Regions from separate parts of the Roseateles sp. PN1 genome, predicted to be linked through region 2. Evidence: riboswitches for the same ligand, from Rfam matches in the RefSeq annotation. Region 2 holds a riboswitch; the other holds the start of a gene.
What was found. Region 2 has a riboswitch for S-adenosylhomocysteine ahead of ahcY (adenosylhomocysteinase). Riboswitches for the same ligand answer to the same signal wherever they lie in the genome.

Region 1: another riboswitch for S-adenosylhomocysteine. It lies ahead of metH (methionine synthase); the one in region 2 lies ahead of ahcY (adenosylhomocysteinase).

The regions. Positions count from the first base shown of each region.
Region 1 covers NZ_JBCARA010000009.1:28,257-43,296, reverse strand. The annotation lists gene AABB87_RS14680 (fumarylacetoacetate hydrolase family protein) at 1-387, shown strand, start outside; gene AABB87_RS14675 (DUF4197 domain-containing protein) at 390-1,076, shown strand; gene AABB87_RS14670 (ProQ/FinO family protein) at 1,195-2,040, shown strand; gene AABB87_RS14665 (PEP-CTERM sorting domain-containing protein) at 2,242-2,970, shown strand; gene AABB87_RS14660 (homocysteine S-methyltransferase family protein) at 3,096-4,151, shown strand; gene AABB87_RS14655 (HD-GYP domain-containing protein) at 4,194-5,384, opposite strand; S-adenosyl-L-homocysteine riboswitch at 5,535-5,623, shown strand; gene metH (methionine synthase) at 5,678-8,416, shown strand; gene AABB87_RS14645 (PEP-CTERM sorting domain-containing protein) at 8,471-9,310, opposite strand; gene AABB87_RS14640 (glycine zipper 2TM domain-containing protein) at 9,661-10,380, shown strand; gene AABB87_RS14635 (YifB family Mg chelatase-like AAA ATPase) at 10,502-12,025, opposite strand; gene AABB87_RS14630 (TorF family putative porin) at 12,336-13,103, shown strand; gene glnK (P-II family nitrogen regulator) at 13,155-13,493, shown strand; gene AABB87_RS14620 (ammonium transporter) at 13,567-15,040, shown strand, end outside.
Region 2 covers NZ_JBCARA010000012.1:79,737-94,776, reverse strand. The annotation lists gene AABB87_RS18130 (DUF484 family protein) at 1-226, opposite strand, end outside; gene dapF (diaminopimelate epimerase) at 223-1,083, opposite strand; gene AABB87_RS18120 (lysophospholipid acyltransferase family protein) at 1,146-2,027, opposite strand; gene AABB87_RS18115 (lysophospholipid acyltransferase family protein) at 2,032-2,940, opposite strand; gene metK (methionine adenosyltransferase) at 3,134-4,318, shown strand; gene AABB87_RS18105 (GGDEF domain-containing response regulator) at 4,596-5,663, shown strand; gene AABB87_RS18100 (DNA glycosylase AlkZ-like family protein) at 5,660-6,766, shown strand; gene AABB87_RS18095 (response regulator) at 6,740-7,120, opposite strand; gene AABB87_RS18090 (chemotaxis protein CheX) at 7,191-8,159, opposite strand; gene AABB87_RS18085 (HAD-IIB family hydrolase) at 8,223-9,023, opposite strand; S-adenosyl-L-homocysteine riboswitch at 9,096-9,217, shown strand; gene ahcY (adenosylhomocysteinase) at 9,354-10,787, shown strand; gene AABB87_RS18075 (TlyA family RNA methyltransferase) at 10,986-11,762, shown strand; gene metF (methylenetetrahydrofolate reductase [NAD(P)H]) at 11,759-12,601, shown strand; gene AABB87_RS18065 (PEP-CTERM sorting domain-containing protein) at 12,835-13,581, opposite strand; gene AABB87_RS18060 (MFS transporter) at 13,872-15,040, opposite strand, start outside.

The DNA.
Region 1 (15,040 bases), on a different contig from region 2:
GCCTGGCGCGGCGGCCGGGTCGAACTGAGCCTGCAATCGATGTGGAATGGCCGCAAGGTGGGGCTTTGCGAAGCCGGGCCGGAGATGACTTTCCACTTTGGCCAGTTGATTGCCCACATTGCCAAAACCCGGCAGGTGCGCGCGGGCAGCATCGTGGGCTCGGGCACGGTCAGCAACAAGGACTGGAGCCGGGGCTACAGCTGCATTGCCGAGAGACGCGCCATCGAAACCATCGAAGGCGGCGCCCCCAAAACCGAATTCATGAAGTTCGGCGACAGCATTCGCATCGACATGAAGGGCCGCGACGGCCTGAGCATGTTCGGCGCCATCGACCAAGATGTCGTCTCCCTGCATGAAGCGCTGGACAACCCCAACCCGGAGATCTGAGCATGAGCTTGCGCCACCAACACCACCGCCGAACCCTGCTTTTGCTGCCGGCCCTGCTGGCGCTGCGCCCGAGCTGGGCGGCTGTCAGCGAAGGCGATGCCGCCTCGGGCATACGCGCGGCCCTGGCCCGCGGGGCCGATGCGGCGATTGCCAATCTGGGCAAGAAGGACGGTTTTCTGGGCAACCCCGCGGTGCGCATCGAGCTGCCCGGTCAGCTCAAAGAAGGCGTGCAACTGCTCAAGATGATGGGTCAAGGCCAACAGGTCGAAGACCTGCTGACGGCCATGAACCGCGCTGCGGAAGCGGCCGTGCCAGCGGCCCGGCCGCTGCTGAGTTCAGCCATCAAGTCCATGAGCGTGGAAGACGGCGTGCGCCTGCTGCAAGGCGGCGACGACTCGGTGACGCAGTTCTTCGTCAGCAAAACACGCGAGCCGCTCAGCAAGCAGTTTTTGCCCATCGTCACCCATGCCACCGAGAAAGTGGCGCTGGCCGACAAGTACAACGCCGTGGCCGGCAAAGCCGCCGGCCTGGGCCTGATCAAGAGCCAGGACGCCAATCTGCAGCAATACGTCACCGGCCGGGCCTTGGACGGCTTGTTCCTGATGATTGCCGAGGAAGAACGCAAGATCCGCAAAGACCCAGTGGGCACTGGCAGCGCGATTCTCAAGAAGGTTTTCGGCGGGCTTTGAAGCGGCCTTGCTCGGGCGGTGAAGCCTTTACCAGGGTCTGAAATGCAAAGCCTGAGAGCAGGCTGCCGCGGCGGTGGACAATAGCGGCTTGAACTTTTGCCGCACTAGCGCGCCTGCCATGAACGATTCTTCTCTTGAGACCGCCGATTTGAACGCCCCTGAGGGTTCGAACGAGGCCTCCGCCCCAGCTGCCGAGACCCCTGTGGCTGTTGCGCCCGTGACCGCCAACGACGCGGCAGTTGATGCTGCTGCAGCTGCGACCGATCTTGCCCCGGCTGAGGGCGACGCTGCGCCGGCCGAGCCTGCCGCAGCCACCGCCAAGGCCACGCCCGAGATGTCGCCCGCCGAATGCGCGGCCAAGCTCAAGGCGCTGTTCCCGGCCATCTTCGGTGGCGGTGTCTTCAAGCCTTTGAAGCTGCGCATCCAAGCCGATATTCAAGAGCGCGCTCCGGCCCAGTTCAGCAAGGCCCAGCTGTCGAGCTTTCTGCGCCGCCATACCGGCAACACCGGCTATCTGATCGCCCTGGGCAAAGCCACCCACCGCTTCGACTTGGATGGCCAAGCCGTGGCCGAGCTGAGCGAAGAGCACCGCCTGGCTGCCCGCGAAGAGCTGGCTCGCCGCCGTGGCCTGCAACAAGAACGCTTGGCGGCCGAGCAAGCCGAGCGCGATCTGGCCCAGACCCAGGCGCGCAACCGCGCCGGCCTGCTGCACGACTTCGAGCGCACCACCCTGACGCTGCCCAACTTCTGCGTGCTCAAGGGCGTGACGGAAGCGGAATTGCCCGGCCTGCTGGAAATCGCCCGGGCCGAGCGTGCCGCTCAGCCACCCCGTGAAGCGCGTCCGCAGTTCGCGCCCCGCAATGCGCGCCCGAATGGCCCCAGCGGCGCTGGAGGCCGCGAAGGACGCGACAACAAGGGCGGTGATCGCGCCCAACGCGGCCCGCGCAATCGCCCTGCCCGCTGAGCCATAACGGCGAAAACAAGCGCCATCCCTGGGGTTTTCCAGGGCCAGGAACAGGGGGGTAGCGCCCCCTGGCATTGTTGCTATCGTGTGTCTGCGTTCGGCCTCGGGTCATTCAACCCAGGGTGTACGAACCCATGACATGCGGCCCAGCCTCGCATGTCCGTGCTGAAGCCCAAAAAGCGATAGACCAAAGGACTAACAATGACACGCTTTGCATTCTTGACTCTTGCTGCCGCTGCCGCGGCACTCAGTGCTGGCGCGGCCCAGGCCGCCGAAATCTACAACAACGGCCCGGTAGTAGACGCTAACGGCAAGTCCGTCTTGACCTCGCCCAACACGACCTTGGGGCTGGGCGATCAAACCAGTGTCGGTAATTCGGTGGCCGATGATTTCACCATCGCGGCCGGCAAGAGCTGGAACATCAGCAGCCTGGACTTCTTCGGCTATCAGACCAGCTCCACCGGCTTCACCTTCCAACAAGCCACCTGGGCCATCCATCTCGGCGACGTCAACTCCGGCACTGTCGTGGCCTCGGGCGTGACCAAGCTCACCGATGGTGGTCTGCAGGGCTATCGCGTGACGCCCACCACATTGACCAATACGGCCCGCGGCATTTACAAGGCGCAGGCCGATGTCACCGACTTCACTTTGGCTGCCGGCCATTACTGGCTGAGCTGGAGCCTGACGGGTTCGCTCGCCTCTGGCCCCTGGCAACCGCCGGTCTCAGATGGCCGCATCGGCAATGCCCAACAGGCTACTTCGGGAGGCGCTTATGCAACTTGGACAGACACTGGTTCGGGTCTGACGGCCGAGATGCCCTTCGCCATCAATGGCATGACCGCTGCCGTACCCGAGCCGTCCAGCTACGCACTGATGCTGGCTGGTGCTGCCTTGATGCTGGGCGTGGTCCGCCGTCGCAAGGCTTGTTGAGCCACTACTTTCTGGGGGGCCAGCGCCCACCCATATGACACAAAGATGCGCCCGCAGCCTACCCCGGCAGCGGGCGTTTTTCATGGGATGCCCGGGGCTGTGCGCTTCGTTTCTACAATGCGGGCATGAACACGACGTCTCCAGCCCTTACCCGTGGTGCGGCCCTGCCCGCCATCTTGCAGCAGCGCATCGCCATTCTGGACGGGGCCATGGGCACCATGATCCAGCGCTACAAGCTCACCGAAGCGGACTTCCGCGGCACGCGTTTTGCCGACCATCCCAAGGACTTGAAGGGCAATAACGACCTGCTGGTGCTGACCCGGCCGGACGTGATTCTGGAAATTCACGAGCAATACCTGGCCGCCGGCGCCGACATCATTGAGACCAATACCTTCGGCACCACCTCGGTGGCGCAAGAAGACTACGGCCTGGAGGCCTTCGCCTACGAAATGAACGTGGCTGCCGCCAAGATCGCGCGCCAGGCCTGCGACAAATACAGCACGCCGGACAAGCCCCGCTTTGCCGCCGGCGCCTTGGGCCCGACGCCGCGCACCGCCTCCATCAGCCCGGATGTGAACGACCCCGGTGCCCGCAATGTCGACTTCGACACCTTGCGTGCGGCCTACTACGAGCAGGCCAAGGGCTTGCTGGAAGGCGGGGTTGATCTGTTCCTGGTGGAAACCATCTTCGACACCCTCAACGCCAAGGCCGCCATCTTCGCCCTGGACGAGTTGATGGAAGACACGGGCGAGCGCCTGCCGGTGATCATCTCCGGCACCGTCACCGACGCCTCGGGCCGCATTCTTTCGGGCCAAACCGTCACCGCCTTCTGGCATTCGGTGCGCCACGCCAAGCCGCTGGCCATTGGCCTGAATTGCGCCCTGGGCGCCACACTGATGCGCCCCTATATCGAGGAGTTGTCCAAGGCGGCCGGCGATGTGGCGATCAGCTGCTACCCGAATGCCGGCCTGCCCAACCCGATGAGCGACACAGGCTTTGACGAGACGCCCGATGTCACCGGCCGCCTGATGAGCGAGTTCGCCCGCAGCGGCTTCCTCAATATCGCCGGCGGCTGCTGTGGCACCACGCCCGCGCATATCGCGGCCATTGCGGCTCAGGTTTCGGCCTACAAGCCGCGACTCAGCGGCGACAAGTTCTTCAGCAGCTTGGTCGAGGCCTAAGCCCACCCTTGCCCTCTGGCTAGGCCCAGGCATAGCCCGGGGCTATAGCCGCAGGAGCTTTTCCATCGTCACCAGCAGCTTCATCTCATGCGGCGCCAGGCTGGCGGCGATGGCCTGGGTGGCCAGGCGGGTGTCTCGCGGCACCGGTTCGCTCAAGGGGTTGCCGCTCTTGCCCAGCAGGGCCGCCACCATCGGCTCGGTGGCGCTGTGGCCGCGCTTGAACACCATGCCCACCTCACCATTGGCCAGGCGCACCAAGCTGCCGGGCGGGTAAAGCCCGAGCGTCTTGACGATGGCCACGCCGGCCTCATCGGGCTGGCGCAACTCATCCAGATAGACCGAGCGGCCGGCCGAGGCGCCGGGCAGCGCCAGGCGTGAGCGGCGCGGGCTAAGTCGGGCGGCAAAGCTATCGATGCGGCGCAGCAAGCGGGCCAAATGCTCGGCCGGCGAGCGCTCGGCCAGCGGGCCGGGGCCGGCCTCATGGTGCAGGCGCACGGTTTGCAGCCACAGCTCGGAACGCACGCCCAGGCTGTGCAGCAACTCGGCGCTGCGGTCGCCATGGCCCATCAAATCGCGGCGCTGCGCCTCCGAGGGCGGGTCTTGCTGCGCCGCCAAACGATCTTGCAAGGCGGTGATGCCGATATTCATGCTCAGCGCCGCCTGGGTCAGGGCCAGGCGCTGCTCGTCGGGCAGGCCCAGCTGGCGGCCGCACAGCTCGGCTAGCACCTGGCACAGCATGGCGTGGCGGGCGCTGTACTGGTTGAAGTCCATGCTGGCGTCGAAGATCAGCAGCATCAGCGTGGCATCGGGCTGGCGCAGCAAGCGTTCCAGCGACTCGTTATGCAATTGCTGGAAGCGGGCCTTGAAGTCCTCCTGCCGCGGCTCGCGCAAGACGCTGGCGGCGTGCACGCGCAAATCGGCCCAGGCGGCTTGCGGCCCCAGTTCGGGGCGCACCTGGCGCTCGGTCTTGAGCTCGGCTTCGGCCTTGATGATGGCGCCCAGCGCGGCGCCCTGGTGCATCAAGGTGTCCATTTTGTGGGCCAGGGCTTTTTGATATTCCTTGGTTTCGTGGGCCTGCACCCAGACGCCGCGAACAATCATCTGGCGCACCTGCGGGCTGTCGAGCAAGACATGGCCCTTGGCAATCAGCAGCTTGCCCTCGGCATCCCGCACGGAATAGGGCAGCTCTTGGCCAAAGCGCAGGGCAACAGGGGGAAAGGGAATCAGATCCAAAGTGGGCTCGTTTGTTTTCGTTTTGCGCAGGGTGTCCGCAGGCTTTTTGCATTTTTGACGCAGGGCCAAGCACGCTATTTTGTCGGCATCTGGCGCGACGGCTTGAATGGGACGCGATTCAAGCCCATGCCTGTGCGTAAAATCGCGCCCTGGTTCAAGGAGCGTTGCGACAAACCGTCAAGGGTTTGCCAGGCTTGGACAAGGGTGCCGCAGGCGCCCAGCAACGACGCTCACCGAATCCCTATCCTTTGGGCCGCGGTGAGTTTGCGGCCCACCGTCTCTTGAGGTCCGCCATGTCGTCGTCCGCACACTCCGCCGTCACCCCACCCCCGATGAAGCTCTCCGGCCTGGAGGCCCAGCTGATCGGCGCGGGCACGCTGTTCGTCAATGTGGGCGAGCGCACCAACGTCACCGGCTCCAAGGCATTCGCCCGGCTGATCCTCAACGGCCAGTTCGAAGACGCCCTGGCCGTGGCCCGCCAGCAGGTGGAGAACGGCGCCCAGGTCATCGACATCAATATGGACGAGGCCATGCTGGACAGCCAGGCTGCCATGGTGCGCTTCCTGAACCTGATCGCCGGTGAGCCCGAAATCGCCCGCGTGCCCATCATGATCGACAGCTCCAAATGGAGCGTCATCGAGGCTGGCCTCAAATGCATCCAGGGCAAGGGCATCGTCAACTCGATCTCGCTCAAGGAAGGCGAGGCCGAATTCAAACGCCAGGCCAAGCTGGTGCGCCGCTACGGCGCGGCGGCCGTGGTGATGGCCTTCGATGAACAAGGCCAGGCCGACACCTATGCCCGCAAGATCGAGATCTGCGAGCGCGCCTACCGCATGCTGGTGGACGAGGTCGGCTTCCCGCCTGAGGACATCATCTTCGACCCGAATATCTTCGCCATCGCCACCGGCATCGAAGAGCACAACAACTACGCTGTGGACTTCATCAACGCCACCCGCTGGATCAAGCAGAACCTGCCCGGCGCCAAGGTCAGCGGTGGCGTCTCGAACGTCTCCTTCAGCTTCCGCGGCAATGACCCGGTGCGCGAAGCGATTCACACCGTCTTCCTCTACCACGCCATTCAAGCGGGCATGGACATGGGCATCGTCAACGCCGGCATGGTGGGCGTTTACGACGATCTGGATGCCGAGCTGCGCGAGCGCGTCGAAGACGTGGTGTTGAACCGCCGCGCCGACTCCGGCGAGCGCCTGATCGAAGTGGCCGAGCGTGCCAAGGGCATGGCCATTGACGACACCGCCCGCTTGGCCTGGCGCGCGGGTGATGTGAATCAGCGCCTGAGCCATGCCCTGGTGCACGGCATTACCGAATTCATCACCGCCGACACCGAGGAAGCCTGGGTGGCGATTCAAGCCAGCGGCGGCCGGCCCCTGCATGTGATCGAAGGCCCGCTGATGGCCGGCATGAATGTGGTGGGTGATTTGTTTGGCGCGGGCAAGATGTTCCTGCCCCAGGTGGTCAAGTCGGCCCGGGTGATGAAGCAGGCCGTGGCGCATTTGCTGCCCTACATCGAGGCCGAGAAGCTGGCCATGATTGCCGCCGGCGGCGAAGCCAAGCCCAAGGGCAAGATCGTCATCGCCACCGTCAAGGGCGATGTGCACGACATCGGCAAGAACATCGTCACCGTGGTCTTGCAGTGCAATAACTTCGAGGTCGTGAATATGGGCGTGATGGTGCCCTGCCAGGACATTCTGGCGCGCGCCAAGGCCGAAGGGGCCGACATCATCGGCCTGTCCGGCCTGATCACGCCCAGCCTGGAAGAGATGCAGCATGTGGCCGCGGAAATGCAGCGCGACGAGTACTTCAGCTCGCGCGGCACGCCGCTCTTGATTGGTGGCGCCACCTGCAGCCGGGTGCACACCGCCGTCAAGATCTCGCCGCATTACGAAGGCCCGGTGGTCTATGTGCCCGATGCCTCGCGCAGCGTGGGCGTGTGCAGCGATCTGCTCTCGGACGAGCGCGCCGCCAAGTTCATCGCCGAGCTGAAGACCGATTACGAGCAAGTGCGCCAACTGCACGCCAACAAAAAGCAGACCCCCATGGTCAGCTTGGCGCAGGCACGCGCCAACAAGGCGCAGCTGGACTGGGCGGCTTACCAGCCACCCAAACCACAATTCATCGGCCGCCGCGTGATCCGCAATTACGACCTGGCCGAGTTGGCCCAGAGCATTGATTGGGGCCCCTTCTTCCAGACCTGGGACTTGGCCGGCCCCTTCCCCGCGATTCTGAAAGACGAGATCGTTGGCACCGAGGCGCAGCGCGTATTCAGCGACGGCAAGCGCATGCTGGAGCGCCTGATCAAAGGCCGCTGGCTGCAGGCCAATGGCGTGTTCGGCCTCTACCCCGCCGCCCAGGTGAATGACGACGACATCGAGATCTACACCGATGAGAGCCGCAGCGAGGTCTTGATGACCTGGCATGGCCTGCGCATGCAATCCGAGCGGCCGGTGGTCGACGGCGTGAAGCGCCCCAATCGCTGCCTGTCCGATTTCATCGCGCCCAAGGGCAGCGTGCCGGACTACATCGGCTTGTTCGCGGTCACCGCGGGCCTGGGCGTGGAGAAGAAGGAAGCGCAGTTCCTGGCCGACCTGGACGACTACTCCGCCATCATGTTCAAAGCCCTGGCCGACCGCTTGGCCGAAGCCTTTGCCGAGCGCCTGCACCAACGGGTGCGCACGGAGTTCTGGGGTTATGCCGCCGACGAGGCCTTGACGGCCGAGGACTTGATCGACGAGAAATACCGCGGCATCCGCCCGGCGCCGGGCTATCCGGCCTGCCCGGACCACTTGGTCAAGCGCGAAGTCTTCCGGGTCTTGGCGCCGGAAGAAATTGGCATGGGCCTGACCGAATCCATGGCCATGACCCCGGCCGCCAGCGTCTCGGGCTTTTACTTCGCCCACCCCGATGCGGCCTACTTCAATGTCGGGCGCATCGGCGCCGATCAGGTGGCGGACTGGGGCCGTCGCATGGCCTTGGACAAGCTCGGGGCCGAGCGGGCGCTGGCGCCGCTGTTGTAAAAAAATAGCCCGCTCTTGCGCAGGCAAGGCGGGCCTCCAATCAGATTGGGCCGATCAGGCTTGGGCGCGGCGGCGCATCAGAGCCCCCAGGCCGACCAAGCCCAGAGCCATCAAGGCGTAGCTGCTGGGCTCGGGAACGGCGGCAGCCGTCAATTCCTGTGCCCACATCTGCGCGTTGGCGCTGAACATATAGGTTTTGGACTGGCTGGAGGTGTTCTTGATAGTCAGGCTCAAGCGCTCGCCGTCGGTGCTGCCTTCGAACGCATCAGTGTCCGCCAGCCAGTTGCCAGAGCCGTTCATGTTCGAGCTATTGGAGACAGACCCCGCTTTGAGTGCTGCAAAGTAGTTGGCCCCGGCGCGAATGTCATAGCCAAGGCCTGCGGGAACCCAAGTTCCTGTGTAGGCAGTTCCCGCAAACTGGGCTGTGATAAGCACGGAAAAAGTGGCTTGCGTCCCCGCGCTGAGCGTGAAGCCTTGTGCCAGATAAGCCGACGAGCTTTCGCGCTGGCCGGCATGCACCGCGCCAGACAGGCTGATATCGGTAAGCCCTGCGCCAGTGGAGGAAATTGACTGCTGTCCAAACATGGAGCTGGTGCTGATCTGGGTGCCCCAGTTGCTTTCGTAATGGAAGTTACGGACATCAGGCGCCCAATTGGCACTGGTGTAGTTGCCGCTGATCGGATTCCAGCCCGCCTGCGTTGCCGAGTAGCTACCCGTGCTCATGAACCAGTTGCTGGCCCAGCTCAAATCAGCCGCCACATTGTCAAAACTATTCAAGTCCTTCAAGGACACCGAAAAGCCGCTCAGGCTGATACTGCTCTGCACATCGGCAATAGCCGCTTGTTGAGCCAACAGGCCAGCTAGTGCCGCTGCGACCAAGAGTTTGCGCTGCATCGAGATCCCTCCCAGGGATGATTTGAATAGGTTTGCATGTTCAGCTCTGCAAGTACTGCGTCCATCCGCAGGTGCTGAGCATTCTGCGAGTTAGTGTTTCAAGAAGCGCTGCGCTCGCCAATGGGGTTTTCCGCGCCCCTCGTTCCTGGGGCGGTATGGTGTTTGGCACGCCTTGCCATAGGCATTTCAATTCGTGGCGCAGTCTTTGTGCGCTTGCTTTTGCTGCAGGCGAGGCAAGGTTGACAAGTACTTACAAGCTGGATGCGCGTTTCCGCTGAATCGCAGGACGGGCGTGGCATGCTTCAGAACTAGGGGTTTGCCATTACTGTTTTTCTCGCTAATTTCCACCCATGACAAATTCTTCCGTTTCCAGTTCCGCGTCACAACGCTATATCGGCATCGCCCTGCTGGCCGCCTTGTTGGCTGGGGTCTATGCCTTGGGCCGCTCGCAATCGGGCTCAGCGCCCAACGATACCGCTGCGCCTGTTGTGGCCGTCAACGGCGATGCCGCCGCCGCGCCCTCGCCTGGCAATACTGAGACGCCGAATGCCTTGAGTGCACTGCCCAGCAACGTCGCGGCCTCGGCCTCAGCGACACCCAAGCTGGCGCAGGCTCAGCCAAGTGCCAAGCCGGCCGTCAAGCCGAGCAAGCCCGCCAGCCATCAAGCAGCACCTGCCCCAGCGCCTGAAACGCAAATCGCCGCAGCCGAGCCGGAGCCCAGCAAAGCAGTGGCACGGTGCGAGGAATGCGCCACCGTCTTGTCGATTAAGCAAGTGGTGCATGAAGGCCAGGCCAGCGGTTTGGGCGCCGTGGGTGGCGCCGTTCTGGGCGGCTTGTTGGGTAACCAAGTGGGCGGCGGCAATGGCAAGAAGCTGGCCACCGTGGGCGCAGCAGCGGCCGGCGGCTACTTTGGCAACGAGATGGAGAAGAAGCGCAACGCCCGCACCGTCTGGGTGGTCAAAGTGAGCTTCTCGGACAACAGCACCCGCAGCTACGAATATGCCGAAGCCCCGCGTGTGCGCATCAACGACACGGTGCGCGTGCGTGATGGTGAACTGACGCCGATTTAAGGCGGACTCAACGTCGCTCTAGGGCCGACTCAATTGGCCTACGCAAACGCACCGAAGCCCCGCCAGGGGCTTTGCTCATTGCCAAGGCCGCGGGGCTAGCGGCTCCCCAATCCTCACGGGCTCAGCTCTTGCCCAGCCCACGCCGCAGCTGCACCGCCTCGGCCATCTGGGCGCTTTGAATCTGCTCGGATTCGGCCAAATCCGCGATGCTGCGCGCCACCCGCAAGATGCGGTGGTAGCTGCGGGCAGACCAAGCCAGGCGCTCGGCCGCTTTTTGCAAAAAGGCCAGGGCCGCAGGCTCGGCCTGAGCGAATTGATCCAGCTGGGCCACCGTCAAACGCGCATTGCTGCAGCCCTGGCGCTGCAAGGCCAGCTGACGCGCCCGCGCCACCCGGGCTGCCACCGTGGCGCTGGCTTCGCCGGCGGGCTGAGCCGCCAGCACGGCGGGTGGCACGGCCGGCACCTCGATGGAGATGTCGAGCCGGTCCAGGAAGGGGCCGCTCAGCCGACCCTGATAACGGCTGATTTGATCGGGCGTACAACGGCAGGTCTGGGCCGCATTGCCCAATTGCCCGCAAGGGCAAGGGTTCATGGCCGCCACCAACTGAAAGCGCGCCGGGAATTCCGACTGCCGGGCCGCCCGCGAGATCAAAATGCGCCCGGTCTCCAGCGGCTCACGCAAAGCCTCCAGGGCCTGGCGATTGAACTCCGGCAATTCGTCCAGAAACAGAACACCATGCAAGGCCAGTGAAATTTCACCCGGCCTTGGTGGCGAGCCGCCACCCACCAGGGCCACGGCTGAAGCCGTGTGATGCGGGCTGCGCATCGCTCGCTGGGCCCAGCGCTGCGGCTGAAACTGGCCAGCCAAGCTCAGCACCGCGGCCGAGGCCAGGGCTTCCTCTTTGCTCAATGGCGGCAGTAGGCCCGGCAGACGCTGGGCCAGCATGGACTTGCCGGTGCCTGGCGGGCCGACCAGCAACAAGGAATGCTCGCCAGCCGCGGCCACCTCCAAGGCCCGCTTGGCGCCAGCCTGGCCTTTGATATCGCGCAGATCGGGACCTGCAGCCTCTGACAGACGCGGCAGGGCTTGCGCGCGCGGCAGCGCCTCCTCGCTCGCCGGCTGCAGCGCCGCCACCACCTCCAGCAAATGGCCAGCGGCCAGCACTTGCACATCCTCCACCAGAGCCGCTTCGGCGGCACTGTCCTTAGGCAAGAGCAGCGCGCGCGCCGGGCCGCCCTGATGTTGCGCCTGGCTGATGGCCAAACTCATGGCCAAGGCGCCACGAATCGGGCGCAGCTCCCCACCCAGCGACAACTCGCCGGCACATTCCAGCTCGGCCAGCCGCGCAGCATCAATCTGCCCGCTGGCCGCCAACAGGCCCAGCGCAATCGGCAAATCAAAGCGGCCACCCTCCTTGGGCAGCTCAGCTGGTGCCAGATTGACCGTGATGCGCTTGTTATGCGGGAAGCTCAAGCCGCTATTGAGCAAGGCAGCACGCACCCGTTCCCGAGCTTCTTTGACCTCGGTGTCGGCAAGCCCCACCAGCGTAAAACTGGGCAAGCCGTTGGCCAGATGGACCTCCACGCTGACGGCAACGGCGCTCATGCCATCGAGCGAGCGGCTATGAAGCAGGGCGAGTGACATGCAAAAACACTCCCTTTTGGGCGCTGGCAGCAGGTTTTGGCAGGGCTTGCGCACAGCGGCGGTGCGCGCACCAAGATGATGCAGAGGGCATTGCGCACGACCCCCGTGCTGGTGCGCTCGTCGCCCACGTCACTCAGGGTAAGTGCTGGGATGAGCTTAGCGACTCAGGGCAGACCCGGGGGCTGGGTGGCGATTTGAGCGCGCGGGCGGGCCAGGGTTCTAGTTGGCACGGAAGCTGCAATGCCTGTAGCGAAGTGTTTCGCCAAGCTTGTTCTCTTCCTTTCATTCGAAAACTGCCAGGAGTCTTGCCATGAAGTCAGCCTTCCCCGTCTCGCTCGCTCTCGCCCATGCCCTCGCCTTAGCGCTGGCCTCGGCTGCCTTGCCCGCCTTGGCCGAAGAGCCGGCAGCCGCAGCCGCCAGCCCACTGAGCTTTAACCTCAGCCTGACCAGCGAGTACCGCTACCGCGGCCTGTCGCAATCGCGCATGGACCCAGCCCTGCAAGGTGGCGTGGACTACGCGTCCGAAAGCGGCTTCTACGTCGGCGCCTGGGCCTCGACCATCAAGTGGATCAAGGACGCGCCTTACAACGGCGGCGCCAATGCCGAGATCGACCTCTACGGCGGCTACAAGACCGAAGTGGCCAAGGGCCTGACCATGGACGTCGGCGTGCTGGGCTATATCTACCCCAGCAACAACTTGAACCCCAGCGCCAACACCACCGAGGTCTATGGCGCCCTGAGCTTCGGCCCGGTGATTGCCAAATACTCACACAGCGTGACCAATCTGTTCGGCACCGCCGACAGCAAGGGCAGCGGCTACTTCGATGTCTCGGCCACCTTCGACCTGGGCGAGGGCTTCACCCTGACCCCGCATATCGGCTACCAGAAGGTGAAGAACTTCAGCGCCGGCAGCTACACCGACTACGCCCTGACGGTGAACAAGGACTACGCCGGCTTCACCTTCGGCGCCGCCGTCATCGGCACCGATTCCGACGCCTATATGGGCGGCGCCAATGCCGACTCCCTGAAGAACCTGGGCAAGACCCATCTGGTGGTGTCGGTCAAGAAGACCTTCTGAGCCGCCGGCCTCACCGCATCACGATAGATAGAACCACGCGAGGAAACCACCATGAAAATGATCACTGCAGTCATCAAGCCCTTCAAGCTTGACGAAGTGCGCGAAGCGCTCAGCGCCATCGGCGTGCAAGGCCTGACCGTCACCGAGGTGAAGGGCTTCGGCCGCCAGAAAGGCCATACCGAGCTGTACCGCGGCGCCGAGTATGTGGTGGACTTTCTGCCCAAGGTGAAGATCGAAGCAGCCGTAGATGACGCCGTGGTCGACCAAGTGATCGAGGCCATCGAAGGCGCCGCCAAGACCGGCAAGATCGGCGACGGCAAGATCTTCGTCTCGCCGCTGGACCAGGTCGTGCGCATCCGCACCGGCGAAACCGGCAACGAAGCCCTGTAAAGCGCAGGGCGCACCAGCGCCCGATTCCACACGCTCAACGCTCAATTTGCTCCCCCCGTCTGGAGACTCGAACATGAAGAAACTCTTTGCCAGTCTGGCCTTGGCCGCCACGGTGCTCGCCGCACCCGCCGCCTGGGCGCAAGACACTGCCAGCGCCGCGGCCTCTGCGGCAGCTACCGCCAGCGCTGTCGTTGCTGACACCGCTTCCGCGCCCGCGCCTGCTGCCGCCACTGCGCCTGTCGCAGCAGCCGCAGCTTCCGCGCCTGCCGAAGCCGCCGCCGTTCCGGCCCTGGTGCCCAACAAGGGCGACACCACCTGGATGATGCTGTCCACCCTGCTGGTCATCATGATGACGGTGCCAGGTCTTGCCCTGTTCTACGGCGGCCTGGTGCGCAGCAAGAACATGCTGTCGGTGCTGATGCAAGTGATGGTGGCCTTCTCGATGATCGTGGTGCTGTGGGTGCTTTACGGCTACAGCCTGGCGTTCACCGAAGGCAACCAGTTCATCGGTGGCACTGACCGCTTGTTCATGAAGGGCATCTGGGATAACGCCACCGGCACCTTCGCCAACGCGGCGACCTTCAGCAAGGGCGTGGTCATCCCGGAAATGGTGTTTGCCGCCTTCCAGGCCACCTTTGCCGGCATCACCGCTTGCTTGATCGTCGGTGCCTTTGCCGAGCGCGCCAAGTTCTCCGCCGTGCTGGCCTTCCTGGCCCTGTGGTTCACCTTCAGCTATCTGCCGATCGCGCACATGGTCTGGTTCTGGGCCGGCCCTGACGCTTACACCAGCGCCGATGTGGTCGACAAGGTCACCAGCAGCGCCGGCATGATCTGGCAATGGGGCGCGCTGGACTTCGCCGGCGGCACCGTGGTGCACATCAACGCCGCTGTGGCTGGCCTGGTGGGCGCCTTCATGATCGGCAAGCGCGTCGGTTACGGCAAGGAAGCCTTCACCCCGCACAGCCTGACCCTGACCATGGTCGGCGCCTCGCTGCTGTGGGTGGGCTGGTTCGGTTTCAACGCCGGTTCCGCCCTGGAAGCCAATGGTTTTGCTGCCCTGGCCTTCATGAACACTTTTGTCGCCACCGCGGCTGCGGTGCTGGCCTGGTCGGTCGGTGAAGCGCTGCTCAAGGGCAAGGCATCGATGCTGGGTGCGGCTTCGGGTGCTGTGGCTGGCCTGGTGGCCATCACGCCTGCAGCCGGCAATGTCGGCATCGGCGGCGCCTTGGTGATCGGCGTCATCGCCGGCTTCGCCTGCCTGTGGGGTGTGTCCGGCCTGAAGAAGCTGCTGGGTGCTGATGACTCGCTGGACGTGTTCGGTGTCCACGGCGTGGGCGGCATCGTCGGCGCCTTGCTGACCGGCGTGTTCAACTCTCCTGCCCTGGGCGGTCCCAGCTTTGTCGGTGACTGGGTCACGGCAACGACGGTGACGGCTGACGCCTACTCCATCGCCGCTCAAGTCCTGGTGCAAGCCAAGGCGGTTGGCGTGACAGTGATCTGGTCGGCCGTTGTCTCGGTGATCGCCTTCAAGGTGGTTGATCTGGTGA
Region 2 (15,040 bases):
CTTGGCCGTTGCGGATCATCTCGATGATCTTCTGCTCCAGGCCCTTGATCTTGTCGCGCAGCATTTCGGCTTGGCGCTCTTGAAGCGAAACCGTGCGCTGGCCCAGCGGGTGGCTCAGTTGCACGGTGGCCAGCAGTTCAGCATGACGCTGAAAAAAGCTCGGGGTGGCGAGCAGGAAATCGGCGATGTCCTGTTCGGTAATGGCTGGCGTGGTGTTGCTGTTCACAGCGAAATCTCTCCTTCAAACACGGTTTGCGCCGGCCCGGTCATGCGCACCGGCGCGTGCAGGCCGGCGCTCTGGCCGGCCCATTCAATTCTCAAATCTCCGCCGCGCGCATGCACTTCCACGGCCTCGTCCAGCAGGCCTAAGCGGATGCCTGCCACCACCGCCGCGCAAGCGCCGGTGCCACAAGCCAGGGTCTCACCGGCATCGCGCTCGAACACCCGCAGCTTCACCTCGCTGCGCGAGATGATTTGCATAAAGCCCGCATTGACCTTGCGTGCAAAGCGCGGGTGCGCCTCCACCAGCGGGCCACGCGTCAGCACCGGGGCGCTTTCAACATCGTCCACCAACTGCACCGCATGCGGGTTGCCCATCGACAGCACGGCCACTTCGCAATCGGCCTCAGTCAAGGGCCACAGCGCGAAGCCATTGCGCTCGTGCGGGCTCAGGCCTTGCGCGTCAAAAGGCACACGGCTCAAATCGAACACCGGTGCGCCCATGTCCACGGTGACGCGGCCATCTTCGCGCAGCTGCAACTCAAGCACGGCATTGACGGTCTCGACCCGCACGGTCGTTTTGTCGGTCAGGCCCTTGTCCACCACATAGCGCACAAAGCAGCGCGAGCCATTGCCGCAATGCTCCACCTCGGCGCCGGAGCTGCCGTTGAAGATGCGGTAGCGGAAATCCACGCCGGGGTTGCTGCTGCGCTCGATCACCAGGATCTGATCGCAACCCACGCCAAAGCGGCGGTCGCCCAGCACGCGGATTTGCGCGGCGCTGAGTTGCAGGGGTTCGCGGGTGGCGTCAATGACCACGAAGTCATTGCCGGCGCCCTGCATTTTGGTGAATGAAAGCTTCATTGGCAGATTATGGCCTTGGGTGTCTGGCGCTCCTGGCGCGGCAAAACTCGGCGATGCGGCACTCAATACACCGAGGGCTCGCCCTGCGGCCGCGTCTTGAAGCGCCTGTGCACCCACAGATACTGAGCCGGGTTGCGGCGGATGCGCGCTTCCAGCCAGGCGTTCATGGTGTGGGCATCGGCCAGCGGGTCCTCGCTGGGGTAGCCGGCAGGCGGCTCACAGGCCTCAACTTCATAGCCTTGGCCGCCCGGCAACATGGTCACCACCAGCGGCTGCACCGGCATCTTCATGCTGCGCGCCACCTTGGACGGCGCCAGCAAGGTGCAGGCCGAGACGCCAAAGAAAGGCACGAAGGCAGAGTCTTTGATGCCGAAGTCTTGGTCCGGCGCATTCAAAAAGGAATAGCCCTGCTTGATCAAACGCATCACCGGGCGAAAGCCTTCGCTGCGGTCAACAAACGCGGTTTTGCCGAAGCGCTGGCGGCCGATCAACAGGTATTTGTCGAACACCGGATTGCTCTGGCTTTGGTAGATGTCCACGCCCGGCGCTTTTTGATTCAGCATGATGGCCGGGCCCACCCACTCCAGGCCCACGAAGTGCGGCAGGTACCACATCACCGAGCCGCGCTCGGACAAGGTGATGTCGCCCTTCACATGCAAGATGCGGCGCAGGCGAGCAGGCGAGGCAAACCAGATCAGGCCGCGCTCCAGCAGGCTGCGCCCCATCCAGCCGAAGTGCTCACGCGCCAGGCGCTCGCGCTCGGCGGCGTCTTTTTCCGGGAAGCAGAGTTCCAGATTGCGCAGCGCGATGCGCCGCCGCCGCCCCGCCAGCGCCCACAGCAAAGCCCCCAAGCCACGGCCAAAGGCAGCCAGGATTCCCAAAGGCAAAAAGTGCAAGAGCCACAGCAGGCCGATCAGCAGATAGGCACCCAATTTCGACAACATGCGCTTAGCTTTCCTTGTTCTTATTTGAGGCTGCGGCGGGTGCGGCGGCTGCCACTGGCGCCGCAGCGATATCGAGTTCGCGCGGCTGTTTGTAGCGGTGATAGCCCCACAAGTACTGCGCGGGCGCCAGGCGAATCAATTCTTCCATGGCTTGGTTGATCGCCGTCGCGGCAGCCTCCGGAGAGGCCTCCGCCGCAATCACCGGGCCGGGCCGCACATGCACCACAAAGCCGCGGCCCTTGGGCAGGCGCTCGCCCCACATCAGCAAAGCGGCCGCGCCGGTTTGCTGCAGCAGCTTGCCGGCCATGGTCATGGTGTAAGCCGGCTCGCCGAAGAAGGGCGCCCAGACGCCGAGGCCCTGAGGCGGCACCTGGTCGGGCAGCAGGCCGATGGTGTGGCCTTGGCGCAGGGCACGCAGCATCTGCCGCACCCCGGCCAGATTGGCAGGCGCCGTATTCAAGCAGGGCCGCTCACGCGAGGCATCCACCACCTCGCGCAGCCAGGCCTGGCGGGCCGGGCGAAACAGCACAGTCAGGGGCGCCACGGCGCCAAAGCGCTCGGCCACCGCCTGCGCGCAGATTTCAAAGCAGCCCAGATGGGGCGTGAGCAGCATCAGCCCCTTGCCCTGAGCCATGGCAGCCTCGACCAGCTCCGCGCCCTGCCACTGCACCGCATCGCCCAGGGGTTGACCCGGTGGGCGCATCCACAGCCAGGGGGTCTCCACAATCATGCGCCCGGCATGGGCGATGCCGCCGCGCGCCGCCGCCCAGCTCAGGCCGGCCACGCGCACATTGGCCTGGAAGCGGCGCCGGTAAGTGGGTGAAGCCCAATAGGTCAGCCAGCCGGCAATCGCACCGACGGCATGCAACCAACGCAGGGGTAATTTGGACAGTAGACGAAACAGCTGCAACATATTTCTATAATTGTCCCATCGCCGAGTTATTGGACTACTTGCGGGGCGATGCGGTTGTTTTTTCCTGGGCTTATTCCAAGATCAGATTTCCGCCGGGCAGCGATGCTGCTCAACAAATGCTGCTAAAGCGTTCGCCGCGTCTCCCGACAGCACGGCAACGCCGATGAACTGTTGAAATATTAGGAGTGTAAAAGTGGCGAACAACGATTTTCTTTTTACGTCTGAATCGGTTTCCGAAGGTCACCCCGACAAAGTCGCGGATCAGATCTCCGACGCGATTCTCGACGCAATCTTCACCCAAGACCCGCTTTCCCGCGTCGCGGCTGAAACCCTGTGCAACACCGGCCTGGTGGTGCTGGCGGGTGAAATCACCACCAACGCCCATGTGGACTACATCCAGGTGGCGCGCGACACCATCAAGCGCATCGGTTACGACAACACCGAGTACGGCATCGACTACAAGGGCTGCGCCGTGCTGGTGGCCTATGACAAGCAGAGCAATGACATCGCCCAAGGCGTTGACCATGCCTCCGACGACCACCTCAACACCGGCGCCGGCGACCAAGGCCTGATGTTCGGCTACGCCTGCGATGAAACGCCCGAGCTGATGCCCGCGCCGATCTACTACGCCCACCGTCTGGTGGAGCGCCAGGCCCAGCTGCGCAAGGACGGCCGCCTGCCCTTCCTGCGCCCCGACGCCAAGAGCCAGGTCACGCTGCGCTACGTCAACGGCAAGCCGCACAGCATCGACACGGTGGTCTTGTCCACCCAGCATGCACCCGAGATGAGCCTGGGCGACAAGATGACGCCCGAGTTCTACGAGGCCATCCGCGAAGAGATCATCAAACCGGTGCTGCCCAAGGAATGGCTGACCGAGGACACCAAATACCTGATCAACCCCACCGGCCGCTTCGTCATCGGCGGCCCGCAGGGTGATTGCGGCCTGACCGGCCGCAAGATCATCGTCGACACCTACGGCGGCGCCTGCCCGCACGGCGGCGGCGCCTTCAGCGGCAAGGACCCAACAAAGGTGGACCGCTCGGCCGCATACGCCGCCCGCTATGTGGCCAAGAACATCGTCGCCGCCGGCCTGGCGCGCCAGTGCCAGATCCAGGTGGCCTACGCCATCGGCGTGGCCCGCCCGATGAATGTGACCGTCTACACCGAAGGCACCGGCGTCATCAGCGACGACAAGATCGCCGCCCTGGTGAACGAGCATTTCGACCTGCGCCCCAAGGGCATCATCCAGATGCTGGACCTGCTGCGCCCGATCTACAGCAAGACAGCGGCCTACGGCCACTTCGGCCGCGAAGAACCTGAGTTCACTTGGGAAAAGACTGACAAGGCTGCGGCGCTGCGCGCAGCCGCTGGCCTGTAAGGCCACCGCGAAGCGGCTTGAACGTTCGCGGGCGCCGCTCATATCCGCGTAGCGGATGTGAGCGGAGACCAAAAGACTGACATAGCGCGGTGTCACCCATAAAGCCAACAAGGCGACCCTCCAAAGGGTCGCCTTTTTTCATGGCCGAACGGCAAACACCACCCCGCCACACATCCAGGGTCACTACGTAGATCCAGCCGCGCCACGCGGCACATAATCGTCAAGCACCCTCCCCGTGCGCCAATACCAACGCCCGCCCGCTTACCGCCGGATCGTCATGCAGCTGCCCTTGATGCCCACCGCCCTGCCGCCGCTGAAGATCTTGGTCGTCGATGACCAAGCGACCACGCGCTTCGTGCTGAGCCAGCAGCTGCAAGAAGTGGGTCACATCGTCGTACAGGCAGACTCCGCGGAAACCGCCCTGGCTCGATTCCAACAACACCAGCCCGACCTGGTGCTGCTGGATGTGGAAATGCCCGGCCACGACGGCTATTGGGTCGCCAGCCAGATGCGCGCGGCCGAAGCTGGCGGCTGGACGCCGATCATCTTTTTGTCCTCGGTGACGCAAGACCACAGCATTTGGCAGGCGATTGAGTCGGGCGGCGACGACTATCTCGTCAAGCCCGTCTCCAGCACCGTGCTGCAGGCCAAGTTGAGAGCCATGCAGCGACTGCGGCGCATGCAGGGCCGCTTGATCGAACTCTCCGAAGAATTGCGCATTGCCAATGAGCAACTGACCCGCATCAGCGTGGAAGACGCCCTCACCGGCCTACCCAACCGGCGCGGCTTTGACAGCCGCTTGCAGCACGAGATCGTTGCCGCCCAGCGCGAGCAGCAGCCTCTGACCCTGGTGTTGTGCGATATCGACTTCTTCAAGGGCTATAACGACAGCCTGGGGCATGTCGAGGGCGATGCCTGCCTGCAGCGGGCCGGCGCCTTGCTGCAAGGCATGTGCCGGCGGCCACGCGACTACCCGGCGCGCTACGGCGGCGAAGAATTTGCCCTGATCCTGCCCTGCACGCCGCGCTCCGGCGCCATGACGTTTGCGCGCGCGCTGATGCGCACGCTGGAAGTGACCGCCCTGCCGCACCCGCGCTCCGCTGTCGCCTCCCACCTGACCATGTCGGGCGGCATCACCACCTGCATCCCCGACGCCAGCACCTCGGTCGAAGGCCTGGTGCGGCGCGCTGACGAGGCCTTGTATGCCGCCAAATCACGCGGGCGCAACTGTTTTTTCAGCTTCGAAATGCAGATGGACACGCGCGAACAGCGCTCTGCCGGCCGCACCGCGCCTGGCTCCGCAGCGGAATCGGGCCCACAACCGCCCACACCCCGCGATCAATGAGCCCCAAGCCAACCGGCCCCAGCCTAGAAGATTTGCGCCGCTACGCCATCGCGCGCAGCTTGTTCAAACCCACCACCTTGCCCGCCGCAATCAAGCGCCTGGGCTTTGTGCAGGCCGATCCGATCCGCGCCCCGGCGCGTGCGCAAGACCTGACCCTGAGGCTGCGCGTCAAGGACTACCGCGCCGGCGAACTGGAACAGCGCTACGCCCGCTTGGGCGTGGAGGAAGACTGCTTCGTCAACTATGGCTTTGTGCCACACGAGCATCTGGCCCTGCTGCATCCCCGTGTGGCGCGGCGCAGCTGGGATGCCAAGACCCAGGCGCAGGCGCAAGCGGTGCAGGCCTTTGTGCGCGGCCGGGGCGCCACCCACCCGCGGGAGGTGCAAGCCCAGTTCCAACTCGGCCAGACCCGCAATGCCTGGGGCGGCAGCAGCAATGCCATCACCCATTTGCTGGACGCCATGCATTACCGCGGCCTGCTGCGCGTCAAGCGGCGCGAGCAAGGCCAACGCATTTACGAGGCAGTGCAACACGCGCCCGACGAGACCAGCAGCCCGCAGCAAAAGGCCGAAGCCCTGGTGCGGCTGGTGCTACAAAAATACGCCCCACTGCCGGCACGCAGCCTGGGTCAGCTGTGCAGCATGAGCCGCTACGGCGCACCGCAGCTGCAAGCCGAAGTCAAGCGCGTACAAGCCCAGGCCAAGCACCTCTTCGCCCACACGCAGGCGGCGGGCCACACCTGGTTCTGGCCGGACGATGAAGACCCGTGCAGCCGGCGTTGGCGGCTGGATGAAGAGCTGCGCCTGCTGGCGCCCTTCGACCCCATCGTCTGGGATCGCCTGCGCTTCGAGTTGTTCTGGGGCTGGGCCTATCGCTTCGAGGCCTACACGCCCGCGCCCAAACGCAAGCTGGGCTATTACGCCCTGCCCATGCTGTGGCGCGGCGAGGTGCTGGGCTGGGCCAATGCCAGCGTGGTGGCGGGTGAATTACAGCTGCAATGCGGCTACCTGAGCGGCAGTGCACCGAGCGATCCGGCCTTTGAGGCCGCTTTGCAAAGCGAGATCGAGCGCCTGCGCTTATTTCTCGGCGTGGACCTCGCATAGCTTGCGGAAGGGCCCCAGCACGGCATCGCCGCGGAAAGGCTTGACGATCCAGCCGGTCACGCCAATGGCCTTGCCGCGCGCGCGCATGGCGGGGTTGTCTTCGGTGGTCAGCATGACGATGTGAACCACCCGGCCGGTGACGTCCTGACGGATCTTTTCTGCCATCGCCAGGCCATCCATATTGGGCATATTGACGTCGCTGATCACCAGCCGGATGGCGGGGTCGCTCTGCAGTTTGAAAAGCCCGTCGCGGCCATCGGTGGCCACGGCCACTTCAAAGCCGTTCTTGCTCAGAAAGCTGGCAACGATTTCCCGCATCGTGCTGGAGTCGTCAACCACAAGAACATTTGCCATTTCAAAAACTCCTCGCGTCACCACCACTGCGGTGACCTCATTGCTTAGATCGTAATCACGTTCTTGCTGCTCAAAACAATTCCAGCTCGCCGGTGGGCCCAACTTCTGGCGGATTGCTGTCAAATTCGGCGAATTCGTCGGGTGACCAGTGCAGATTGAAGATGAAGCGCTGCACGATCATCAAGGGCGGCAAGCCCGGTCGCGCCGGGTCCGAAAGCTGGTAGCGGATGCACAGCTGCGGGTCTTGCGAGCCAAACGAGATGTATTTGTGCTCATGGTTGATGACGATGGGCACCTGGGTCTGCTGATTGGTGAAGGCCTTGGGCGGGATGTAGCGATTCTTGAACGCGCCCCAGATCAGATTGGTGGTCTCGCCCAGCATATTGTTGAGCTCGCGGAAGTTCAGGTCACCGCCAATGCCTTCGTAGCTGAAGCCCTGGATCAGCCCTTGCCGTAAGGCGCGCTCCTCCGTCTGCAGCATCATGTAGCCGCGGCACCAGGTGCTTTCAATCGCAATCAAGGTGGACACCTCGCCGTGAATGATGCGGTCGTGCACCACATAGGGCGACTCGGCCTCCACGCGGGCAAAGGGGAACATCGCCCCCAGCGCCTGGCTGGTCAGATTGACCACGCCCTGCACCAGCCGCGTGGGGTAGCGCAGGCTGAAGATATTGTGCTCAACAGCGGCTTGCAGCTGCGCCAGGTCGCCGGTGGCCCAGCTGTGGCGGATGCGGTTTTGCTCCTCGGGCGTCAAGGGGCGGTCGCTGCAGCGGCGCAGAAAAATCGGCAGCTCGGGTCGCAGCTTGTGAATGGCGCGGGCCAGTTGCATGGCGTCGCTGCCCTCTTCACAAGGCAGGTCTTCGGCCAGCAGCACGCCGCCCAAGTCTTTGTGTTGCGCCAGCGTTGCCAGGGCATCCACGGCCGAGCGGGGCAAGGCCAGCAGGCCCACCGACAGGCAGAAGTCGCTCAAGGCTTGGTACTGGGCCGAGTCATGCTCCAGCAACAAGACCTTGGCCTCAAGTTGGGTGGTTTCAGTCATGCGCCACATCCCCCGGGCCCGACGGAGCCTCGTACACGTGCCAGAGCTATCGGCAGCCGCGCCTCAATCTGTAGGGCAATTCTGCTTTGCGCTCAAAACAGCCCTGGCCAGTTCGGCAAAGCCATCACCACGCTCGGCTTCGGTGACAAAACCCGGCAGGCTTTGCAGTTGTGGCACAAAGCGGGCGATATTGGCCACGCCCACGCTGTGGGGCATATGGGCAAACATGATCTGGTCGTTGCTGGAATCACCCACATACAACCAGTCCTCGGCCACAAAAGGCTTGCCCGTCAGTTCAGGCACGGCCCACTGGGCAGCGGTCCACTTGTTGTGCGCGCCGATCCAGCCGTTGATGTGGATGGAGCTGACCGTGGCCTGCAAGCCATGCTCACGCATCACTGCGCAGACGGCCTCAATCTGCGCCGGCGCCAAATGCGCATGCTCGCTGTGGTCGACTGCAATATCAGTCAGGCGGCCGGCGCTGTCGCTGGCCAACTGACAGCCCGGCACACGCAACAGCAAGTCGGCAGCGCAACGCTGCAGGCGCTCAAAATTTTCAGCCCGCGTCGCAGCGTCCTGGGTGAAGTCACGCTGCAAACCGCCATCTGCCCTGCGCCTGAGCATCACCGCGCCGTTTTCAGCCACGATGGCTTTCACCGGCCAAGCCAGCGCGAAGGGCTCGCTCCAGCCCGACGGGCGACCGGTGATGGCAATGACCGGTACGCCCGCAGCGTGCAGATCAAACAAGGCCTGCAGGGCCGCGGGGGCGATGGCGCCATCGGCCGTCAAGGTGTCGTCGATATCGGTGAGCAGACCCACAAGCGGGCGCAAACGGGCGGGAGGGCAAGAAGAAAGTGCGTGCATGATGGGTCGAGATTGTCTTCATTTCGGGCACTGTTCCTGCGACCGACCGCGGCAATGCGACTAGAATCACCGCATTCCGAGGAGCGTTGCAACCGCATGCCTAACATGCGGCCAGGCTCGGGATCGAATCTTGCACCGCCGTTTCCACCCGAAACAGCACTTGTGCCGATTCATTGCAACCGCGCTCACCCGCTGCTGTTTTTTTGTGGGTGATCGTGCGTCCAAGGCGGAGTTGCTTGTGCAAATTGACGAGCAAGCCAAATGCCAGCGGCTCACACCTCCCCTGCATCAAGCGACAGCGGCTTCAACCCCTGAAGGAGCTCGCTCGCCATGACTGCCACCAACACCACCCTGTCCCCCGACCAATACCTCATTGCCGACCTCTCGCTTGCCGCCTGGGGCCGCAAGGAACTCAATATCGCCGAGTGCGAAATGCCCGCGCTGATGGCCATCCGCAAGGAATACGCCGCCAGCCAGCCGCTCAAGGGCGCACGCATTGCCGGTTCGCTGCACATGACCATTCAGACCGGCGTGCTGGTCGAAACCCTGCAAGCCCTGGGCGCCGAAGTGCGCTGGGCTTCGTGCAATATCTACTCCACCCAAGACCAGGCCGCTGCCGCCCTGGTGGCCGCAGGCACGCCAGTGTTTGCCTACAAGGGTGAAACGCTGGAAGACTACTGGGATTACACCCACCGCATCTTCGACTTCGGCGCCGCCGGCACCCCCGGTGAAGGCCCGAACATGATTCTGGATGACGGCGGCGATGCCACCTTGCTGATGCATCTGGGCCAGAAGGCCGAGAAGGATCTGTCGGTGCTGGCCAACCCCGGCAGCGAAGAAGAGCGCGTGCTGTTCGCGGCCATCAAGGCCAAGGTCGCCGTTGACCCGACCTGGTACACCCGCAAGAGCCGCGAAATCATCGGCGTCACCGAAGAAACGACGACCGGCGTGCATCGCCTCAAGGAAATGTCGGCCAAGGGCAGCCTGCTGTTCCGCGCCATCAACGTCAATGACTCGGTCACCAAGAGCAAGTTCGACAACCTCTACGGCTGCCGCGAGTCCCTGGTGGACGGCATCAAGCGCGCCACCGACGTGATGATCGCCGGCAAGATCGCCGTCATCGCCGGCTACGGCGATGTGGGCAAGGGTTCCGCCCAAGCCATGCGCGCCCTGTCGGCACAAGTGTGGGTCACCGAAATCGACCCCATCTGCGCCCTGCAAGCCGCGATGGAAGGCTACCGCGTTGTCACGATGGAATACGCCGCCGACAAGGCCGACATCTTCGTCACCACCACCGGCAACAAGGGCGTGATCCGCCACGAGCACATGGCCGTGATGAAGCACAACGCCATCGTCTGCAATATCGGCCACTTCGACAACGAGATCGACATCGCCTCGATCGAGAAGTACGAGTGGGAAGAGATCAAGCCGCAAGTCGACCATGTGATCTTCCCGGACGGCAAGCGCATCATCCTGCTGGCCAAGGGCCGCCTGGTGAACCTGGGCTGCGGCACCGGCCACCCCAGCTATGTGATGAGCTCCTCGTTTGCGAACCAGACCATCGCCCAGATCGAGCTGTTCGCCCACAAGGACGCTTACGACATCGGCAAGGTCTATGTGCTGCCCAAGCACCTGGACGAGAAGGTGGCACGCCTGCAGCTGACCACGCTGAATGCGCAGTTGTCGGAGCTGACCGAAGAGCAAGCGGCTTATATCGGTGTGCCCAAGCAAGGCCCCTACAAGCCCGACGCCTACCGCTACTGATCGTCACGGGCTACTGCGCGCCTGCCATGCGGCGTTGTGGGTCCCTCCGCAGATCCTCACGTAGCGCTGCTACGTTCCGGTCTGCGGATCCCCCCACGCCTTGCCTGACAGGCGCTCGCGACGCCCGGGTCCGATGATCTCGATCAACCGGCCAAAGCGCAGCTGCGCTGCGCCCTTTCCCATCGTCTCCAAAGTTCCATGCGCGCTGATCAACTCCTGGTCTCACAAGGCCTCTGCACCACCCGCTCAATCGCCCAAAGGCTGATTGCGGCGGGCTCGGTGGAGTGGCACTCAGCCAAAGGCTGGGCGCCGGTGGCCAAAGCGGGCTTGGACTTGCTCGAAGGCGTTGAGCTGCGCATCAATGACGATGCCGAGTTGCGTTATGTCTCGCGCGGCGGGCTCAAGCTCGAAGGTGCGCTCAAGCACAGCGGGCTGTCGGTCAGCGGCCTGACGGTGTTGGACATGGGCCAAAGCACCGGCGGCTTTTCGGACTGCTTGCTCAAGAGCGGCGCAGCCCGAGTGGTCGGCGTGGACGTGGGCCATGGCCAGCTGCATGAGCAACTGAAGAACGAGCCCCGCATCGTCGCCCTGGAAGGCCTGCATGTGCGCGAGCTGGCGGCATCCGCTCTGAACGAACACAAGCCGGCGGCGGGTTTCGATCTCATCGTCGGCGACCTCAGCTTTATCTCCATGCTAGGCGCGCTGCCCGAGCTGCTGCCCTGGCTCAGGCCTGAGGGTCAGGTCTTGCTGCTGATCAAGCCGCAGTTCGAACTCGGCCCCAAAGCCGTTTCGCGCGGCGGCCTGGTCAAGGATGCGGCGCAATACCCCTTGCTGGAGACGCGCAGCCGCGAGGTTTGCGCCAGTCTGGGGCTGAGGGTCAAAGACTATTTCGACAGCGCCATCACCGGCGGTGACGGCAATAAAGAATTTTTCCTCTGGGCGCAGCGCTCGCCCGAGGGCAAGGAACAAGCATGAGCACGCCCAACAAGACCCCTGTCAGCTTCGAGTTCTTCCCGCCCAACACCCCGGTGGGCACCGAGAAGCTCAAGACCGTGGTGAAGGACCTCAGCGTTCTGAACCCGCACTACTTCAGCGTTACCTACGGCGCCGGCGGCTCCACCCGCGAGAAGACCCTGGCCACGGTGATGGACATTGCCGCCAGCGGCTATGAAGCCGCGCCGCATCTGAGCTGCGTGGGTTCCACCCGGGAAAACATCGCCGAAATTCTGGCCACCTACCGGGCGCAAAACATCCGCCGCGTCGTCGCCCTGCGCGGCGACCTGCCCAGCGGCACGGCCACTGCGGGAGAGTTCCGCTACGCCGCCGAGCTGGTGCGCTTCATCCGCGAAACGCAAGGGCCAGACTGGCAAATCGAAGTCGCCGCCTACCCCGAATACCACCCGCAGCAGCGCTATGCGGCGAAGGACTTGCAGCACTTCGCCGACAAAATGAAGGCCGGTGCTAACGCCGCCATCACCCAGTTCTTCTTCAACCCCGACGCCTACTTCAACTTCGTGGATGAAGCCCGCAAGCTGGGCGTTGACGCCCCTATCGTGCCGGGCATCATGCCCTTCCACAACTACGCCCGCATCGCCCAATTCGCAGCGCGTGACGGCATCGAAATCCCGCGCTGGATCGCGCTGAAGATGGAAGGCTTCATGGACGACGCCGCCTCCATCCGCGCCTTCGGCCTGGACGTGATGAGCCGCGTGTGCGAGCGCCTGATCGAAGGCGGCGCGCCCGGCATCCACTTCTACACTCTGAACCAATCCGGCCTGACGCTGGAGTTGTGCAAGCGGCTGAATTTGGGATGAGTTGAGTTGAGCCCTGCCTAGCCGGTGCTGTATGAACCGGCGGCAGTGGTGCTCGGCCCCTCCATCACTCACCAATTCAGTCGGTCAGTCTGTTCGGTTCTGTGGCCGACCATCGATGGACTGCCATCGCAACGCTTGTTCATGCCTTAGCCGTGCAATGCAGCAGACCTGAGCGCGGCCGACCGGCGCGGCTCATTGCCGACGCGCTCAACAGCCGCCTCAGGCTCATATCATCAGTGCAGACGCGATTCGCTGGCGGGTCTAGCACTTCCTTGCCTGCGAAGCACCGACGCGAGCAATGCAACACCAGCAAGCATCAGCAAGTATGTCCCTGGCTCTGGGACGACGGAAATCTGCGCAATTTTGAAGTTCACTCCGGCGAGCTCACCCGCGCCATCAGCGCTGGCGGAGTCCAACTTGAGCGTCAAAACATCTCCTGCACTAACAGCTAAGCTGGAAAACGCAAATGTCTGCGGGTTGATTCGTCCATGACCGCCACCGTCGACAAGAGTACCCGTTGCTAGCGTGGTTCCGTTATGCAACAAAGTCCAGACATTGGCGCGACCGATGTCTCTGATTTCCCAAAGTGCGCCAGAAACGTTGGCAGTCCCAGAGAAGGGGCTCGTCCAAGTGACGTTCGCAAACCCACTTCCGGCGCTGTTGTAGCGACCGGTCGAATGAACCAGAACATCACCGACTTGCCAGGAGTCGGCGACTGTCGCTCGGGCCTTCATCCACATTGGCAGGAAGTTTCCAAGCGAATTGGACGGTGCCCATGCAGGCTGGGCCGGGATCCCACTGGTGTCGGCGGCGGTGAAGTCAGGAATGTTCGTCAATGGCGTAGAGCCCTGATTCAACGCCCATGCGCCGTTCGGATTGATCGTGTCGCTCCAGTCGGCCGCAAGATCCCAGATCGCGCCTGCCCACGACCCGAGAGCCGCTCCGCTCAGCACACAGCCAACAACAATCTTCTTGAACATCTTTAGTCCATCCAAAAGTTATAGAACAGAAGAGCGAGGGTTCGACTTTGAACCCCTGCAAGAGTGCCTGACGCCGCCGCCTAAGCAACGGCAATATGAGTTTCTGCCGCAGGGCGTGGGTATTACTCCCTGATTCCGAGATTTACCCAACTCTCTGAAACCAATTTGAGCTGCCTCAAATGCAATCGTCGCAGTCCGGCAACAAGCCCAATGGAACCGCCGCTCCCCCAGAAATGCGAAAGGCCGAGCCCTTGAGGGGCCCGGCCTTTTTCCAAATGGGGGATGAGGACTTAGCCCCGCTCCTCCGCATCAATCTGCGAATGCTTTTGCGTGTCGCGCATGCCCAGGTAGACCAGCAAGGTGCAGGCGATGACGGCGGTGGCGTACCAGTAGAAGCCGCTTTCGTTGCCGGCCTGTTTGAACCACAGGGCGATGTATTCGGCCGTGCCGCCGAACACCGACACCGCCACCGCATAGGGCACGCCCACGCCGGTGGTGCGGATGGCAGCGGGGAACATTTCGGCTTTCACCACCGCGTTGATGGAGGTGTAGCCCGACAGAATCAACCAGGCGCAGGCGATCAGGCCGAAGGCTTCCCAAGGACCTTGCGCATGGCGAATCGCCGTCAGCAAGGGCACGGTGAACAAGGTGCCCAGCACGGCGAAGCCCAGCAGCAAAGGCCGGCGGCCGATGCGGTCCGACAGGGCGCCGTACAGCGGCTGCAAGCACATGGCAAACACCAGGGAGGCGGCCGAGACAGCCGTGGTCTGCGCGTCCGTCAGGCCCACCGAGAGGCGCAGGAACTTCTGCATATAGGTGGTGTAGACGTAGAAGGCCAAGGTGCCGCCCATGGTCAGGCCCACCACCACCATCACCTCTTTGGGGTAGCGAGCCAGCTGACGCAGTCCACCCAGGGCCTCCTTACCGCGTTGGCGCTTGGCCTTCTCAAACGAGGCGGTCTCGGGCATCTCACGGCGCATGGCCAGGGCCACCAGGGCCAGCAAGGCGCCGATGAAGAAGGGAATGCGCCAGCCCCAGGCCTTCAGCTCTTCGGGGCTCAGGAAGACGTGTTGCAGCAACAAGAGCACCAGCAAGGCCGTCAGCTGCCCGCCGATCAGGGTCACATACTGAAAGCTGGCGTAAAAGCCGCGGTGCTTGGAACTGGCCATCTCGGACAGATAGGTGGCGCTGGAGCCGTACTCACCGCCCAGGCTCAGGCCTTGCAGCAAACGGGCCAGCAGCAGCAAGGCCGGCGCCCAGGCGCCGACCATCGCATAGGTGGGCGCGCAGGCAATGATCAGCGAGCCCAAGCACATCAGCAGCACCGAGGTCATCAAGGCCTGGCGGCGGCCCAGGCGGTCGCCGATGCTGCCGAACAGCAAGCCGCCCAGCGGGCGCACGAAAAAGCCCAGCGCAAAAATGCCTGCGGTGGACATCATCTGCGCCGTGGCATCTTGAG